3 regions of the Variovorax sp. AC103 genome follow, and region 1 is predicted to be linked to each of the others. Evidence: predicted binding sites of a transcription regulator. Region 1 holds the regulator's gene; each other region holds the start of a gene.
What was found. The regulator sigma-54, encoded in region 1, starts transcription at its own class of promoters, with help from an activator protein. The targets are predictions, from matches to a motif close to TGGCANGNAANCTGCTTT.
Positions count from the first base shown of each region.

Region 2: the regulator sigma-54 is predicted to act here: its motif matches at 2,317-2,334, upstream of AC0IYU_RS15165 (transglutaminase family protein).
Region 3: the regulator sigma-54 is predicted to act here: its motif matches at 2,273-2,290, upstream of AC0IYU_RS21425 (nitrate- and nitrite sensing domain-containing protein).

Region 1 is NZ_CEEDFC010000029.1:84,488-88,744, reverse strand. Features, by position in the region: gene AC0IYU_RS31220 (thiol:disulfide interchange protein DsbA/DsbL) at 1-68, shown strand, start outside; gene lptA (lipopolysaccharide transport periplasmic protein LptA) at 213-926, shown strand; gene lptB (LPS export ABC transporter ATP-binding protein) at 923-1,717, shown strand; gene rpoN (RNA polymerase factor sigma-54) at 1,735-3,348, shown strand; gene AC0IYU_RS31200 (phospholipase D family protein) at 3,359-4,257, shown strand, end outside.
Region 2 is NZ_CEEDFC010000009.1:114,427-118,683, reverse strand. Features, by position in the region: gene AC0IYU_RS15165 (transglutaminase family protein) at 1-2,243, opposite strand, end outside; gene AC0IYU_RS15160 (DNA internalization-related competence protein ComEC/Rec2) at 2,384-4,257, shown strand, end outside.
Region 3 is NZ_CEEDFC010000015.1:57,763-62,019, forward strand. Features, by position in the region: gene AC0IYU_RS21410 (Hsp20/alpha crystallin family protein) at 1-273, shown strand, start outside; gene AC0IYU_RS21415 (alpha/beta hydrolase-fold protein) at 463-1,215, shown strand; gene tsaD (tRNA (adenosine(37)-N6)-threonylcarbamoyltransferase complex transferase subunit TsaD) at 1,154-2,212, opposite strand; gene AC0IYU_RS21425 (nitrate- and nitrite sensing domain-containing protein) at 2,327-3,589, shown strand; gene AC0IYU_RS21430 (CmpA/NrtA family ABC transporter substrate-binding protein) at 3,951-4,257, shown strand, end outside.

The sequences.
Region 1 (4,257 bases):
CCGCCGGTAACATGACCAAGGTGCTGCAGGTCGTCAACTACCTGATCGGCGAAGCGAAAAAAGGCTGACCCCCGGGGCTGCGCGCATTGACTGCCGCTGCCTTCTCCCCTTTTTGCAAGGGATACCTGGCCCGCTTCGGCGGGCTTTTTCATCTGTGCGTGCGGGGCTGGCGCAATCAGCCGCATACAATGCCGAGCAAGTTTCGTGCCTCTATGACATTGCATTCTTACCCCACCACTCCCTCCTTCCTCCGTTGCATCGGCCGCCTGGCTGCCGCCGCGCTGCTGCTGGCCGGCTTCGCCTCGGGCGCCCTGGCCGAAACCGCCGACCGCACCAAGCCGATGAACATCGAGTCGGACGCCATGCGTTACGACGACCTGAAACAGACCAGCGTGTTCACCGGCAACGTGCTGGTCACGAAGGGCACGATCATCATCCGCGGCGCGCGCATGGACGTGCGCCAGGACGCCGAGGGCTACCAGTACGGCGTGGTCACGGCGGCGCCCGGCAAGCGCGCCTACTACAAGCAGAAGCGCAATGCGCCCGACGAATGGATCGAGGGCGAGTCCGAAGTCATCGAGTACGACAGCCGCGCCGACAACGTCAAGTTCATCCGCAACGCCGTCATGCGCCGCCTGCTGGGCGCCACGCCGAACGACGAGAGCCAGGGCGCGCTGATCGTCTACGACCAGAGCAACGACACCTACACCGTCAACGGTTCCACCGTGCCGGCGAACACCGCCGTCAACGCGTCCACCCCCGGCGGGCGCGTGAGGACCATCCTGACCCCCAAGGCCGCGGCCGCGCCGGCCGCCGGTGCCTCGGCCCCGGCGGGCGCGAAGGCTGCGCCGCCGGCACCCACCCCGGCGCCCGGCAAGGGCCTGCGCCAGAGCACCACGCTCGACGACGGAGAAACCCGCAAGTGATCGAAACCGCTGGAACGCACGACGCCAACGGCGCGCCGGGCAGCCGCCTGGTGGCGCGCGGCCTGAAGAAGAGCTATGGCAGCCGCACGGTGGTGAAGGACGTCTCGCTCGACGTGCAGAAGGGCGAAGTGGTCGGGCTGCTCGGGCCCAACGGCGCGGGCAAGACCACCTCGTTCTACATGATCGTGGGGCTGGTGCGTGCCGACGCGGGCCAGATCACCATCGACGGCGAGCCCATCGCGCACATGCCGATCCACCGGCGCGCCCGCATGGGCCTGAGCTACCTGCCGCAGGAAGCCTCGATCTTCCGCAAGCTCACCGTCGAGGAAAACGTGCGCGCCGTGCTGGAGCTGCAGAGCGAGCCCGACGCCAACGGCAAGATGGCGCCGCTGTCCAGGCAGCACATCGAGGAGCGCCTGTCCGAACTGTTGTCCGACCTGCGGGTCGACCACCTGCGCGATTCGCCCGCGCTCGCGCTGTCGGGCGGCGAGCGCCGCCGCGTGGAGATTGCACGCGCGCTGGCCACGCAGCCGCGCTTCATCCTGCTGGACGAGCCCTTCGCCGGCATCGACCCGATCGCGGTGATCGAGATCCAGCGGATCATCAGTTTCCTGAAGGAACGCGGCATCGGCGTGCTCATCACCGACCACAACGTGCGTGAGACGCTGGGCATCTGCGACCACGCGTTCATCATCAGCGACGGGCATGTGCTGGCACAAGGCACGCCTTCGGAGATCGTCGACAACGCCGAGGTACGACGCGTCTACCTTGGCGAGCACTTCCGGATGTAAGGGCGGGTGGGCTCTCCATGAAGCAAGGGCTGTCCCTTCGCGTCTCGCAGCACCTGGCATTGACGCCGCAGCTGCAACAGTCGATCCGGCTGCTGCAGCTCTCCACGCTCGAACTGAGCCAGGAGGTCGAGCAGATGCTGGACGAGAACCCGTTCCTCGAACGCACCGCGGAAGAGGCGGCGCGCGAGGAATTCGGGCTCGACGCGGCCGATGCGCCGGTCCCGCGCGATGACGGCGGCGGCGATGGAGGCGACGGCATCGAAGGTGAAAGCGACTTCGCGCCGCCGGCGGCCAGCACCTCTGCTTCGTCCACTGAGACGACCACCAGCACCGCCGACTCCGACGGCCCGGCCACGGAAATCACCGAGCGCGAGCCCGACTGGGAAGGCGACGGCACCGTCGACATGGCCGCGCCCGACGACAGCGAGTGGGGCAGCGACGCCCCCGCGCGCCAGAACAACCTGGGCGACGATGAGCGCGCCGACGCCACCGAGCTCGCGCGCAGCCAGGAGTCGCTGCAGTCGTTCCTGCACCGCCAGGCGCTGAGCCTGCGCCTGAACGAGAACGACAGCGCCGCGCTGCGCTTCCTGATCGAGTCGCTCAACGACGACGGCTACCTCGAAGACTCGCTGCCCGCGCTGGCCTCGGGCCTGGCTGGCGACGACAACGACCAGTTCGACGACCTCGTGCACCACTTCCAGGTGGCGCTCGGCCTGCTGCAAAGCCTGGAGCCCGTGGGCGTGGGCGCGCGCGACCTGGGCGAATGCCTGGGCATCCAGCTGCGCGCGCTGGCCCGCCCGGACGAGACCGAGCAGGAGCAGCTGGTCCGCAAGACCGCCATGGCCGTGTGCAAGCAGTCGATGGAACTCTTGGCGCGTCGCGACTTCAAGCGCCTGGCCACGCTCACCCGCACCAGCGAAGAGCTGGTGCGCCTGGCGCTGCAGATCATTGCGCGGCTGGAGCCCAAGCCGGGCCGGCGCTTCGTGGACGTGGAGCGCAACATCGTGGTGCCGGACGTGATCGTCACCAAGACCGGCCGCGGCACCAACATCAAGTTCCGCGTCATGCTGAATCCGGAGGTCATGCCGCGCCTGCGCGTGCACGACATCTACGCGGGCGCTCTCAAGGCGCACAAGGGCGAGGGCAGCCAGGCGCTGTCGCAGCGGCTGCAGGAGGCGCGCTGGTTCATCAAGAACATCCAGCAGCGCTTCGACACCATCCTGCGCGTGAGCAACGCCATCGTCGAGCGCCAGAAGAGCTACTTCGTGCACGGCGAGCTCGCGATGCGCCCGCTGGTGCTGCGCGAGATTGCCGACGAGCTGGGCCTGCACGAGTCGACCATCTCGCGCGTGACCACGGCCAAGTACATGTCCACGCCGTTCGGCACGGTCGAGCTCAAGTACTTCTTCGGCTCGGCGCTGGGCACCGAGACCGGCGGCAATGCGTCGAGCACCGCGGTGCGCGCGCTCATCAAGCAGTTCGTCAGCTCGGAAAGCATCAAGAAGCCGCTGTCGGACAGCCAGATTTCCGAGATGCTGAAAGAGCAGGGCATCGAGTGCGCACGCCGCACCGTGGCCAAGTACCGCGAGGCGCTGCGCATCGCGCCCGCCAACCTGCGCAAGGCGCTGTAGCAAGCCGACCATGAGCCCTGGCCGCCCGCATCCGATGTCGCGCCGGGGGCTCGGGTTCTTCGCCTTGGTGGCCGTGCTGCTGTTCGCCGGCTGCGCCACCTTGCCCGACGAGGCGCCGCGCCCCGCCGTCAAGGCCATCGCCGTGTCGGCCGATACCGCCCTGGGCAAGATCGCGCTGGGGGCCCAGCCCGACCCCGACCTGAGCGGCTTTCGCCTCATGCCCGGCGGCGACTTCGCCTTCGATACCCGCATCCAGCTGGCGCGCCGCGCCCAGCGCACGCTCGACGTGCAGTACTACCAGATCGAGAACGACGAGACCGGCCGCTACCTGTTGCGCACCCTGCGCGACGCCGCGCTGCGCGGTGTGCGGGTGCGCCTGCTGATGGACGACCTCTACACCTCGGGCGAGGACGAGCTGCTGCTGGCCTTTGCCGCCACGCCCAACGTCGAGCTGCGCCTGTTCAACCCGTTCCCGGCCGGGCGCGGCAGCATCCTGAAGCGCTTCACCGCCTCGCTGTTCGACTTCAGCCGCGTGAACCGCCGCATGCACAACAAGCTGTTCATCGCCGACGGCGCGATGGCGGTGGCGGGCGGGCGCAACATCGGCAACCAGTACTTCCGGCGCACCGCGGGCGAGAACTTCCTCGACCTGGACACCTTCGTGACCGGCGCGCTCATCCCGCGGCTGGGCAGCCTGTTCGACCAGTACTGGAACAGCGTCTACGTGCGGCCCATCGGCTCCGTGGTGCGCACCGATGTGCCGCGCGACGAACTGCAGCGCCGCTTCGAGGCCGCCACCGGCCCCGACACCACGCCACCCCCGCCGCCCCCCGCGCCCAACGACCTGCTCGGCTACAGCCCGATGGCGGACGACCTGAACACCGGCAAGCTCAACCTGATCTGGACCCT
Region 2 (4,257 bases), on a different contig from region 1:
TGGGCCGGGTGGATGTTGACCTCGATCACGCCCGGATCGGGCGTGACGGCCAGCATCTTCAGGCGCGGGTCGCGCGGCGGCGGATAGCCTTCCATCACGATGCGCACGCCCAGGTCACGCGCGGTGGCTTCGACAGCCGCGACCAGGTCGAGGTAGTCCTCCAGGCGCGCCAGAGGCGGCATGAAGACGTAGAGCACACCCGAGGCGCTGCCCTTCTTCTCGGCCGACGGGCCGTTGGCGCGGCGCGGGTCGCGCACCTCGACGCACAGCGCGGTGCGCGTGACCCAGTGGGCGGACTCGCCGCGCAGCGGCTGGCGCGTGGCGGCATTGCCGATGTCTTCGGCGTCTTGGGCGGCGGCTGCGGGCCCTGTGCCTGCGGACGCAGTCGCGGCGGCGGCGCTTCCGGCACCCTGCATGCGCAGTGCCGCGGGCACCACCGGCGGCGTGCCGAAGGCGTACGGGACGGCGCCGCGGTCTCCTTGCGGCGCCGACGTCGAAGTCTCGGCATAGCGCGCGCGGTAGTCGGTGGCGCTCGGCAGCACACCGCGCGGCGCGGTCGGGTCGCGTTCGATCAGGTAGGGGTAGTCGCCCTTGCTCGCCCACGGCTGCGAATCGAGCGGCAGGCGGTAGCCCATGGGCGAGTCGCCCGGAATCAGGTACAGCCGGTCGTCGCGCAGGAACCAGGGGCCGGTCTTCCAGCCCGGGCCGGCGAGCGCAGGCGCGTCGCCATCGGCGTTGCCCGGCTCGATGGGCAGCATGTAGCCGATCACCGCGTCGAGCTTCTGCGTGAACACGCGGCGCAGGCGCACGCGTTCGAGTTCGTCGTCGAGCTTCGATTCGAAGGGGTCGACGTTCACCGGCAGGCGGCGTTCGCGCCAGAGGTAGTAGTAGGTGTCTTCGTAGCCGGGCTGGATGTAGCGCTCGGTCAGCCCGAGCTTGTGCGACAGCACGGTGGTGAAGCGGCGCGCGTCTTCGCTCGTGTAGTGCGTGGGAAAGCGTTCGTCGGCGAACAGCTCGTGGTCGTGCCACAGCGTCTGGCCGTCGGCGCGCCAGAAGATCGACAGCGCCCATCGGGGCAACTGCTCGCCGGGGTACCACTTGCCCTGGCCGAAATGCAGGAAGCCGCCGCTGCCGTATTCGGCGCGCAGCTTATGCACGAGTTCGGTGGCGTAGCCGCGCTTCGTGGGGCCGAGGGCGTCGGTGTTCCACTCGGGCGCGTCGCGGTCGCTGGTGGCCACGTAGGTGGGTTCGCCGCCCATGGTGAGGCGCACGTCGCCGGCCTTCAAGCGCGCATCGACTGCGTCGCCCAGGGCCAGCACTTCGGACCATTGCTCTTCGGTGTAGGGCTTGGTGACCCGCGGCGATTCGTAGATGCGCGTGACCTTCATCTCGTGGCCGAACTCGACCTCGGACTCGTCGACGCCGCCCTCGATGGGCGCGGCGCTCGACGGCGACGGCGTGCAGGCCAGCGGAATGTGGCCTTCGCCGGCCATCAGGCCCGAGGTGGCGTCCAGGCCGATCCAGCCGGCGCCCGGCAGGAACACCTCGCACCAGGCGTGCAGGTCGGTGAAGTCGACCGTGGTGCCGCTCGGGCCGTCGAGCGACTTCACGTCGGGCGTGAGCTGGATCAGGTAGCCCGAGACGAAGCGCGCGGCCAAGCCCATGTGGCGCAGCAACTGCACCAGCAGCCAGCCCGAGTCGCGGCACGAGCCGCTGCCGCTGGCGAGCGTTTCTTCCGGCGTCTGCACGCCGGGTTCCATGCGAATCAGGTAGTTGACGTCCTGCTGCACCTGCTGGTTGATGCCCACCAGGAAGTCGATGGTGCGCTGTTCCTTGCGGTCGACCTTGTCGAGGTAGGCCTCCAGCAGCGGTGTGACCGGGTCGGCCACGAGGTAGGGCGCGAGCTCTTCGGCCTGCGAGGCCGTGTACTTGAACGGGAAGTTCTCGGCCTGCGGCTCGAGGAAGAAGTCGAAGGGGTTGTAGACCGCCATCTCGACCACGAGGTCGACGGTGACCTTGAATTCGCGCGTTTTCTCGGGGAACACGAGCCGCGCCTGGTAGTTGGCGAACGGGTCCTGCATCCAGTTGACGAAGTGCTCGGCGGGTTCGACCCGCAGCGAGTACGAGATCACGTTGCTGCGGCAATGCGGCGCGGGACGCAGGCGCACGACCTGCGGGCCCAACTGCACCAGGCGGTCGTATTTGTAGTGAGTGACGTGGTGGAGAGCGGCGTGAATGGACATGCGTTTTTGTGTGCAGTACTGACAGATTGCATCGAAAAGATGTCTCTGGTGAGACGCATACTAGCCCAGATGCCAAGCAATTAACGCGCCATTGAGCGCGACCTGGGGAGGGTTTGCATCATGGGGATGGGGGGCTCGAGTTGACGTCGTTTCGCACGGCCGGCGGTGCTGTGGCCGGTGTTGCGCGCGGCGCAGGCACCTTCGCCGCACTGGGCGGCTCGCTGCTTGGCGCGGCCTTGCAGCTGCAGCAACCGACGCTGTGGCCGGCATGGCTTTATGCCGCATTGCTGCTGGCTGCCGTGGCTGGCCTCGCGTGGCGGCGCTTGCCGGCGCAACTGCTCGTGACGATCGCGCTCGTGTGCGGCGCCATGGCTGGCGCGGGCCTCGCGGGGTGGCGCGCCGTGGCCTATGCGCAGGGCGCGCTGCGTCCCGGACTCGAAGGGCGCGACCTGCAGGTGACCGGCGTCGTCGCGGAAATGCCTCAACGCAACGAGGCCGGCGCGCGATTCCGTCTGGACGTCGAATCCGCGCGCTGGGCCGACCGCACCGAAGGCACGCCGCCGCTCGTGCCCGACCGCATCGCGCTCGGCTGGTATGCCGAAGACCTCGCCGATGCGCCGCATGCCGGCGAGCGCTGGCGCTTCACGGTGCGGCTCAAGGCGCCGCACGGCAACCGCAACCCGCATGGCTTCGACGGCGAGCTGTGGATGTGGGAGCAAGGTCTGCATGCCAGCGGCTACGTGCGCACAGGTGCGCGCGACGCGGCCCCGGCCCTGCTGTCGACCACATGGCTGCGCCCGGTCGAGCGCGCACGGGAATCGGTGCGCGACGCCGTGTTCGCGCGGGTGCCCGACCGCGGCCAGGCGGGTGTGATCGCGGCCCTGGTCACCGGCGACCAGAGCGCCATCGACCGCGCGGGCTGGGACGTCTTTCGCGCGACGGGCGTGGCCCACCTGATGTCGATCTCGGGCCTTCACATCACCATGTTCGCCTGGCTTGCCGCGCACGTCGTCGGCTGGCTCTGGCGGCGCAGCACCCGGCTCATGCTGCGCGTGCCGGCGCCACAGGCCGCGCTGGTCGGCGGCTTGCTGCTGGCCGCGCTGGTCGGCGGCTTGCTGCTGGCCGCGCTCTATGCGCTTTTCAGCGGTTGGGGCGTGCCCTCGCAGCGCACGGTCTGGATGCTCGCGACGGTGGCGTTGCTGCGCCTCACCGGGCGGCGCTGGCCCTGGCCGCATGTGTGGCTGCTGACGGCCGCCGTGGTGGTGGCGGCCGATCCGTGGGCGTTGATGCAGGCGGGTTTCTGGCTCAGCTTCGTGGCGGTCGGCGTGCTGTTCGCCGCCGATGCGGCGGTGCCCGGAGAGAAGAATACGCATGCGTCTTCGCGGCTCTTCCAGTTCCTGCGCGAGCAATGGGTTATCACGCTGGCGATCACGCCGCTCGGCCTGCTGCTGTTCCAGCAGGTGTCGCTGGTCGGCTTGCTGGCCAATGCGGTGGCGATTCCGTGGGTCACGCTGGTCGTCACGCCGCTGGCGATGCTCGGTGTGGCCGTGGCGCCGTCGTGGGACCTCGGGGCCCAGGCCGTGCGGTGGCTCACGCTGCTGCTGCAATGGCTCGCCGGCCTTCCCTGGGCCACGGTGTCGATGGCGGCGCCGCCCGCGTGGGCGGCCGCCTTTGGCGTGGCGGGGGGCATGCTGCTGGCGATGCGACTGCCGTGGTCGCTGCGCGCGCTCGGCGTGCCGCTGCTGCTGCCCGTGCTCCTGTGGCAGGCGCCCCGGCCCGCCATTGGCGACTTCGAACTGCTCGCGGCCGACATCGGGCAGGGCAATGCGGTGCTGGTGCGCACCGCGACGCACAGCCTGCTGTACGACGCCGGTCCGCGCTACAGCCTCGACAGCGACGCCGGCCATCGCGTGCTGGTGCCGCTTTTGCGCGCCCAGGGAGAACGCCTCGACATGCTGGTGCTGAGCCACCGCGACAGCGACCACACCGGCGGCGCGCCGGCCGTGCTCGCGAT
Region 3 (4,257 bases), on a different contig from region 1:
CGTTCGCCGCTCGTGGAACAGGACGACACCAGCTGGACCCTGTCGCTCGACGTGCCGGGCCTTGCTCGCGAAGACCTCGTGATCAACATCGAAGGCCCCGTGGTGCGCATCGACAGCAAGGCCGAAGCCAAGCGCCAGTTCAAGGCCGCCTACGAGCTGCCGCTGGACATCGACGTGACCGCGAGCGACGCCAAGCTCGAGAACGGCGTGCTCACGCTCAAGCTCGGCAAGCGCGTTCCGGTGAGCACGGCCGCGCAGTTGCAAATCAACTAGTTCGGCCCAAGCCCACAAGAAGAAAGTGTCACCAAAGGTTCACTTTGACTTTGAACATGCTCCCTATCCACAATAGGGCCGCATAACGTCACATCATGTGACGTTTTCTTAGTACTTTCTTCTTCGTGGGCGTCTCGTAAACGCATCGAGTTCCATGACGGTGCGGGTCGGGTGCCCCCTCACGGCACCATGCAAACACATCTCCAACCCGCCAGTCCCGACGAACAGTCAGACACGCTCCTGATCTTCCTGCCGGGTGCGTACCTCAAGCCCGACGAGTTCGAGCGAGAGGGATTCATCGCCGCAGTGCGCGAACGCCACCTGGCAGCCGATGCGTTGCTGGTCGATGCGGACGTCTCCTACTACTACGAGCAGACCCTGAGCGACCGCCTGCACGCCGATGTCATCGAGCCGCAGCGCGCCAAGGGCTACAAGTCGATCTGGCTCGTGGGCATTTCCATCGGCGGCTTCGGCGCCTTGATCCACGAGCTGGCGCGCCCGGGCTCCGTGGACGGCATCGTGGCCCTGGCGCCCTACCTCGGGCGGCGCGTGCTCGGCGCGGAGATCAAGAAGGCCGGCGGCCTGCGCACATGGCAGGCCCCGACCGGCCCGCAGCCCGACGAGGAACCCGACCGCAAGTTGTGGCCCTTCTTCCAGCAGTACCTGCAGGACCAGACCTCGAAGGACCTGCCGCCGCTCTACCTGGGGTTCGGTCTCGAAGACCGCTTCGTCAACAACCACAGGCTGCTGGCCGACGCCCTGCCGTCGGGACGGGTGTTCACCACCGAAGGCGGCCACGACTGGCCGCAATGGCGCCAGCTCTGGCGCAACATGCTCGACGTGCTGCCGCTGCCGTCGATCGGCCGAGCACGTCAACCGGTTACGCAGTCTCTGGCAGCGTCGCCTCGGGCGACAGCGACGCCATGGGCCATCGCGGCTTGACGTCGAACGCGTAGCGCTCGCTGGCCTGCGACAGGCCGGATTGCAGGCGCATCGCGGCAGCCATGGCGATCATGGCGCCGTTGTCGGTGCACAGGTGCAGCTCGGGGTAGTGCACGCGCACCCGGCGCTTGGCGCAGGCGGCATTCAGTTGCTCGCGCAGATTCGTGTTGGCCCCCACCCCACCCGCCACCACCAGGCGTTTCAGGCCGGTCTGGTCGAGCGCGGCGAGCGATTTCTTCAACAGCACCTCGACGATGGCCGCCTGCGTGGACGCCGCCAGGTCGGCCTTGTTCGCCTCCAGCGTGTCGCCGAGCTTCTTGGCCTGCGTGAGCACGGCGGTCTTCAGGCCGGCGAACGAGAAGTCGAGGTCGCCGCTGTGCAGCAGCGGGCGCGGCAGCTTGAAGGCCGTGGCATTGCCGCCCTCGGCCAGCTTCGCGAGCCACGGGCCGCCGGGGTACGGCAGGCCCATGAGCTTGGCGCTCTTGTCGAAGGCCTCGCCGGCCGCATCGTCGATGGTCTCGCCGAGCAGCGCGTAGCGGCCCACGCCGTCCACCCGCATCAGCTGCGTGTGGCCGCCCGACACCAGCAGCGCGACGAACGGAAACTCCGGCGGATCGGCGCTCAGGAACGGCGACAGCAGGTGCCCTTCGAGGTGATGCACGCCCAGCACCGGCTTGCCCAGCGCCACGCCCAGCGCGCAAGCCACGCCGGCACCCACGAGCAGCGCGCCCGCCAGGCCCGGGCCGCGCGTGTACGCCACCACGTCGATGTCGGCGAGCGAACGGCCGGCCTCGGCCATGACGGCTTCGGTCAGCGGCAACACGCGACGGATGTGGTCGCGGCTGGCCAGTTCGGGCACCACGCCGCCGTAGGCCTGGTGCATGGCGATCTGGCTGTGCAGCGCGTGCGAAAGCAGCACCGGCAGCGCGTCGCCGTGCGACTCGACCAGCGCCACGCCGGTTTCATCGCAGGATGATTCGATTCCCAACAAGAGCATGCCGCCGAGTGTAGGTGGCGCCTGCCGCGCCCGTCCCGCGAAGGGACAAGCGCGCGCCGGAGGCACGGATGTTGCAATACTTGAAACGACCCTGCGCATTCCCCGCGCCCCACCATGAAATCCGGACTGAGCTTCCTCATCGCGGCACGCCGCTGCGAAATCGACGAACTGGACCAGCTCGCCCGCACCAGCGAGCTGGTGAGCGTGATCGGCCGCCTGGTGCACGCGCTGCAGCGCGAGCGCGGCATGTCGAACATCTTCCTCGCCACCCGCGGCGCCCGCTTCGCGGAACAACGCGGCCCGCAGATCGCCGAATGCCTGGCGCTCGAGCAGGCGGTGCGCGCCGGCTTCGACCAGTTGGCAACCGAGGACCACCGCGGCGTGGGCGCGGGCAACGGCGCGCGACTGTTCAGCCGCATCGCCTTCGTGCTGCCGGGACTGGACGCACTGCCCGCCTTGCGCCGCCGCATCGACGCACTGGAACTCAAGCCGGCACAGGCGGTCGCCGCCTTCGCCAAGCTGGTCGCCGGCCTGTTGTCGGTCGTGTTCGAAGCGGCCGACGGCGCCGCCGACCCCGAGATCTCGCGCCTGCTTGTCGCAATGTTCAACTTCATGCAGGGCAAGGAGTTCGCCGGCCAGGAGCGCGCTTTCGGGGCCGCCGCGCTCGCGCTGGGCCGCAGCGACGAGGCGCAGCGCCTGCAATGGCTGCACCTGATCGAGTCGCAGGAGCGTTGCTTCCAGGTCTTCACCGACTTTTCGGGCGACACCGTGCTCGCGCTGTGGCGCGACAGCCAGCCTGACGCCATGCTGGCCGAGCTGGAGCGCATGCGGCGGCGCGGCGCCTCCCCCGCCCAGGCCGACGCCCCGCTGAGCCAGGCCTGGTTCGACTGCTGCACCCGCCGCATCGACGCCATGAAGACGGTGGAAGACCGCCTGGCCGCCGACCTGCGCGCGCTGTGCGAGCACAAGACCGCGCAGGCGCGCCACGAGCTGCAGGAGTACCAGCAAGTGCTCGACACGCTGGCCCCGCAGGCCGGCGCGCTGTTCTTCGACGATGCCGACGCCCAGGCCGCCGCGCCCGCGCAGTTCGGCAGGCACCTGGAGCGCTCGGTGGTCGACATGGTCCGCGAGCAGTCGCTGCGCCTGCAGGCCATGAGCGACGAGCTCGAGACCGTGCGCGCCTCGCTCAACGAACGCAAGGTCGTCGAGCGTGCCAAGGGCCTGCTGATGGCGCACCGCCGCCTCAGCGAAGAAGACGCGCACAAGATGCTGCGCCAGACCGCCATGAACCAGAACCGGCGGCTGGTGGACGTGGCCGAGTCGATGCTGGCCATGGCCGACTACCTGCCCGTGGTCGACCGCGCGCCACCGCGCTGAAACGCAAAGGGCAAAGGTTTCAACTTGGTGCAGCGCACAACAAACGTGCCCGCGCCGCTTTCATAGGCCAATACGGCGTTTGCCCTCGTCGACAGGCCGCGTCACGCTTCTTTATTGATAGCAAGCCGGTGGCCTGACCAGCTGGCACAGTGTTTGCGTGTAAGCATGCCTAGAGACCCCCCAATGGGTCTTCAGGCAGGCGGCACCCAACGGCGGGTGCTTCTCACCTGACCGGACAAAGGCGTCCGCATCCCGCAAGGGCTCGTTCTCGAGCAGCCCCTGCGCGGTGCGGACGCCTTTTTTCGTTTCCGTTTTGGTTTCGTCTTTTCTGTTTGTTCGTCTTCCACCGGAGCCCCGCCCCATGACCGATCTGCTCAAAACCCGCCTCAGCCGACGCCGCGTATTGCAAGCCGCCGCGATCGGCGCCGTGGGCATCGACCCCGCCCTGCGCTCGGCCGTCTGGGCCGCGGGCTCGGACAAGCCCGAGAAGGAAGAAGTGAAGATCGGCTTCATTCCGCTGACCGACTGCGCCAGCGTGGTCATGGCCTCGGTGCTGGGCATCGACAAGAAGTACGGCGTGAAGATCGTCCCCAGCAAGGAAGCCAGCTGGGCCGGCGTGCGCGACAAGCTGGTCAACGGCGAGCTCGACTTCGCCCATGTGCTCTACG